Regions from separate parts of the Ruminococcus sp. RTP21484sp1_RTP21281st1_A8_RTP21281_210402 genome, predicted to be linked through region 2. Evidence: riboswitches for the same ligand, from Rfam matches in the RefSeq annotation. Region 2 holds a riboswitch; the other holds the start of a gene.
What was found. Region 2 has a riboswitch for FMN ahead of AB5170_RS10710 (ECF transporter S component). Riboswitches for the same ligand answer to the same signal wherever they lie in the genome.

Region 1 (2,400 bases), on a different contig from region 2:
TTTTCTCTTTTGCATTTTTCTGTTCTGCATAAGCCACGATCGTCCGGTACTTTTCCGCACTTTTTACAATCTGACTGCCCGGCGGGATCCTGAGCTTACTGTCACACACAATCCTGACAGGACTTTTCCAGCCTTCTACCCGGACGTTTAACATCGGATCATCTGCAAGCACAGTTCCAATACCAGCCATGATTCCCATGTACTGATGCCGCATATGCTGTACTTCTTTTCGTGCAGATTCTCCGGTGATCCATTTTGATGCTCCTGTTTTCGTTGCGATCTTCCCATCCAGTGTCATGGCATACTTCATTACCACATAAGGGGTCTTCGTAGTAATATAATGGAAAAACACCGGGTTCAGCTGATCACATTCTTCTCTCATAAAATCTTCAACTACTGTTACACCGGCTTCCCTTAACATCTGTACACCTTTTCCTGCCACTTTCGGATTCGGATCTCTGGAACCGATCACCACTTTTCTGATCTTCTGTTCAATGATCGCTTCCGTACATGGAGGTGTTTTACCATGATGACAGCAAGGCTCCAACGTGACATAAATCACCGCACCTTCTGCTGATTCTGTAAGAGAAGCAATTGCATTACGTTCCGCGTGAAGTTCTCCATACTTTTTATGATAGCCTTCCCCGATGATCTTTCCGTCTTTTACGATCACTGCCCCTACCATAGGATTGGGATTCGTCCAGCCTTCTCCTTTTTTGGCCAGTTGAATAGCCCGAAGCATATATTCCTGATCCGTCATTTCTATTCCTTCTTTCTTATTCCTGTTCTTTGCCTGGGCTACGCCGAGGCTTTTAAACATGTGCAATCGGATTCACAGACAAGTGAATGGTATAGTTATTTCGAAAACGATGTACCAGATACAAAAAAAGCCTGCAGAAATATCTGCAGGGTGGAATTGATCTGTTACATATGATTGATAAATGAATGTCTGATTTTCCTATATAAAAAGCTCTGAAATGGATCACCATCTCAGAGCTCTGATACTACATTCATTCATACAAAAAATCAACTGTACTATCATCTTCTTCCATCCAGACTGTACTGTCGGCCCCGGAATCTCACCGGATCATGCCTCTCGGCTCGCGGGCTTTACCGCCGGTAGGGAATCTCACCCTGCCCTGAAGATATCTTTTTGTTTATTTTAATACTTTATCTGTTGTTTGTAAAGCAGAATTTTTATTTTACTTAGTTTACTGATGGAGATAGAATATCCATATACACAATAAATATCCTCATTTTATCCATATATTATATCGTTTTATGAATTGTTTTTTCATTAAAATTACACTATTTTTTCACTATTTTTCATTACTTCATCGTTTTCGCCAGTGAATTGAGCAATGCCCACATCTCTGGATTAGCCAATACTTTTGCCAGAAGTTCCGGATCGACTTCATCAGCAACAGAACCGTCACAAGCAACCAAACGATAACGGTTTCTGTATAGAGTTGGTTGAAGCTTCTGGTTAAAGATTTGCAAAAGTTCCCATAGTGCATTATCTTTTAATTTTGCACGCTGGTGATAGAAAGCGGCTTTTGATGGTGTTTCATCAGTGCGTCCGAAAAAATGATAAAGTTCTCTCTCTCTGATATTGTATATCCACTATAGTTTTAGATGTATCATCTTTACCATCTTGAATTGATCAGAAACTGTCATACTGACCTTTGTGGATAGCTTTAAGCCATTTTTAGGGATGTAACGATAGTATGGTTCCTCCGCAATCACCTTCACATTACCCCCGATCTTTGCTGCCAGTTCTTCCGCTGAATTCACATAAAAGAACATTTGTGCATCGGCATGGCCGACCTGTTTCATATATTTTTTCTTCATCATGGTCATTCCTCTTTTGTTCACCGTATCAAAAACAACTTCCATATTTCCAAATTGCCCAATCATACGCAGAAGGGCAATGACCTTATGTTCCTCAAAATAATGAAATAACCCGCCTGCAGTAACGAGAATAGGAGCATCAAATACATCATTGCGAACTTTTTTGATCCAATCCTTTGCAAAGGCATCCCCGGAAATATATAATTCCCTTTCTGGTTCGGGAAGAAGTCCCCGCCGGTATTCGATTACATGAGGCAGATCCACGGCATACCAGTGTGTCTTTCCGTTATCACATCGGTGATAGGTTGTCTCCAGACCACAGCCCAACTGGACAATCACACCGTCCGGTCTGCGTTCCAGAAAAGTCCGAATAATCCGATCCATATTAGCAGACCGGGAAGCAGAGGCCAAAAGGGTATACTGGCTCTGCATATTCTGTTTAATCAAGTCTGAAGGCAGCTTCTTTTTCAATTCCAATGCTTTTTTATCATATAAAATTTGCGGGTAATGCTCACTAGCATAAATTCTTCCCAGCATAGGGACGAACAG
Region 2 (2,400 bases):
ATGTGTCACCATTTTCAGGCTGTCTACATCTTTTGCACGGGAAGACACAAAATAGTTTACCGGGGTATTGTGCACACTGGTGGCTTTTACATTATAAAGGTTTACATAACGATTATCTGTCTGTTTGGTAATGCTGTTGATTTTTCCCATAGGAACCTCTTTTCGTCAGTTCTTGCTGTTCTGGTCAGAGGTCTCGCTAGAGCGTGTTTGAAAAAGGCTTTCTGCAAGATGTGCGTCACAATTTGTGGGAGATTTTGTCCGGATAAGGGCGCCGTAGCGGGCTACGGCAACCGAATTCGGGCAAAATATACCGCAAAGTGGGGCGTGCAGATTGCGGGAATGATTTTTCAAACAGGCTCTAGATCTCACCAAGGAACAGAAAATCAGTCACCGCGAAGAATCACACGGATTCTTTTATAAATAAAAAACACGATCACTGAGGTTAATGTGTATTTGAATAAATTGAATGGTACAAGAATCATAATTGCAAAAGTAAGAAGGTTGGTTACACCGCTGTGTACTGCTGCACCCATTTCAATAAATGCCTGTACCGGCATTCCAAATGCCTTGCCGTATGCCGGAAGAAGTACAAATGCGTTTACAAAGCATGCAAGCACTGTGGTAAGAATTACACCTGCTGCCATACCTGCCACTGCGTGTGTTCTTGTCTTCTTATGCTGATAACGATAAATCAGTCCGGCTGGAACTACATAAGAACAGCCAAAGAGGAAGTTTGCCACATCACCAACGCCTGCTGTCATAGTTCCCTTGGTTACCAGATGTACCAGAATTTTCACCAGTTCAATCAGTATACCTGCTACAGGTCCCATTGCAAAAGAACCGATCAGTGCTGGAATCTCAGAGAAATCCAACTGATAAAAGGACGGTGCCAGAAATGGCAGCGGTACCTCAAAATTCATCAACACACCTGCCACAGCACCTAACATTGCTACCTGGGCAATGGTTCTGGTGCGGCTTCGCTCCATTACGTTTCCATTTTTGATTACTTGTTCGCTCATACTCATTGCTCCTTAAATTATAATATTTAAAGAAAATTTCTGCAAGTATGGGATTAAAATGTTACCAGTAAACAGTAACGTTAAAATCACCACATAAAAAGCCCCGGAATCTCTTCCGGGGCAATGAGCACGTACAAAAAAATCAACCGATCTAAATATTCTGCGCGTTCTTCTCTCATCCAGACTTTACTGTCGGTTTTGGAATTTCACCAAATCAGCCGCCAAAGCGGGTCGCGGACTATACCGCCGGTAGGGAATTTCGATTTCCAAAGATTTCGATCACCCTGCCCCGAAGAAATTTTCTTTTCATGGTGGATTATACAATAGAAATAAGATAATTTCAATAGGAAATCTATTTGTACATCTATTTCATATTTTCTATTATATATCTATTATCATTTGTCTTTATTTGTCTCCACAACATGTACATCCATCTGTGGATACGGAATGGAAATTCCGTTGGCATCAAAAGATTCTTTGATTTTCTCATTGAGGCGCCATTTGATCTTCCAGTATTTATCGGTGGGCACCCAGACGCGAAGGCCCATGACTACGGCGCTGTCAGCAAGTTCGTCTACAAAGACCAGCATGTCTTTGTCCGATTTGGTTCCGGGATCTTCCTGTAAAATGTGCTGCAAAAGCTTTTTTGCTTTCTTAATATCGGAATCATAGGAAATTCCCACTTTGATTTCCAGGTTACGCAAATTCTGCGCAGTTACATTGATAATGGTACTGTTGGATAATTTTCCATTTGGAATGATTACGTGCTTATTGTCAATGGTGATCAGGGTCGTATAGAACATCTCAACCTTATATACGGTTCCCTCCGTCCCACCAGCCTGATCCTGTATAATATAATCACCTACCTGAAAGGGCTTAAACAAAAGCAGCATAACACCGCCAGACAGATTCTCCAGACCGCCCTGCAAAGCAAGACCGATGGTAACGCCGGCAGTTCCCAAAAGAGCTGCTACTGAAGATTCCTTCACACCGAAATTAGTAGCTATATTAAAAATCAGAATCAGATACAGCAAAAATTTCCCAAAAGAACAGATGAACTGGGCAACCCCCATGTCTATACCGGCCTTTTCCATGGAACGCTTCGCAACCTTCAGCAGCCACTTGATCAGCTTTGTTCCCACATAAAACGCTACAATAGAAAGAACCACTTTCATTCCGAAGCTGATCAAATCCGGAATATGACCGTTAAAGTAAGCCTTGATCTGATCCCAGTTGGAGTTTACTTTATCCACTGTTTCCTGGACAGTCTCCTGAACTGCATTCTCTATAACCTGTCCTTCCAAATTCCCATCTCCTTTTTTCAGTCCTTTCCCACAAACAACTTTGTCCCTTGTTATCCAAAAACAATTTCGTCCACTCC

Region 1: it holds a riboswitch for FMN, as region 2 does, so the genes downstream of both, ribD (bifunctional diaminohydroxyphosphoribosylaminopyrimidine deaminase/5-amino-6-(5-phosphoribosylamino)uracil reductase RibD) here and AB5170_RS10710 (ECF transporter S component) in region 2, are expected to answer to the same signal.

What each region holds. Positions count from the first base shown of each region.
Region 1 covers NZ_JBCPGE010000009.1:34,236-36,635, forward strand. Annotated here, with positions in the region: gene ribD (bifunctional diaminohydroxyphosphoribosylaminopyrimidine deaminase/5-amino-6-(5-phosphoribosylamino)uracil reductase RibD) at 1-760, opposite strand, end outside; FMN riboswitch at 1,037-1,151, opposite strand; gene AB5170_RS06085 (class I SAM-dependent methyltransferase) at 1,624-2,400, opposite strand, start outside.
Region 2 covers NZ_JBCPGE010000019.1:22,424-24,823, reverse strand. Annotated here, with positions in the region: gene AB5170_RS10725 (NUDIX hydrolase) at 1-150, opposite strand, end outside; gene AB5170_RS10720 (DUF6783 domain-containing protein) at 166-309, opposite strand; gene AB5170_RS10715 (DUF6783 domain-containing protein) at 241-420, shown strand; gene AB5170_RS10710 (ECF transporter S component) at 384-1,019, opposite strand; FMN riboswitch at 1,183-1,320, opposite strand; gene AB5170_RS10705 (mechanosensitive ion channel family protein) at 1,415-2,323, opposite strand.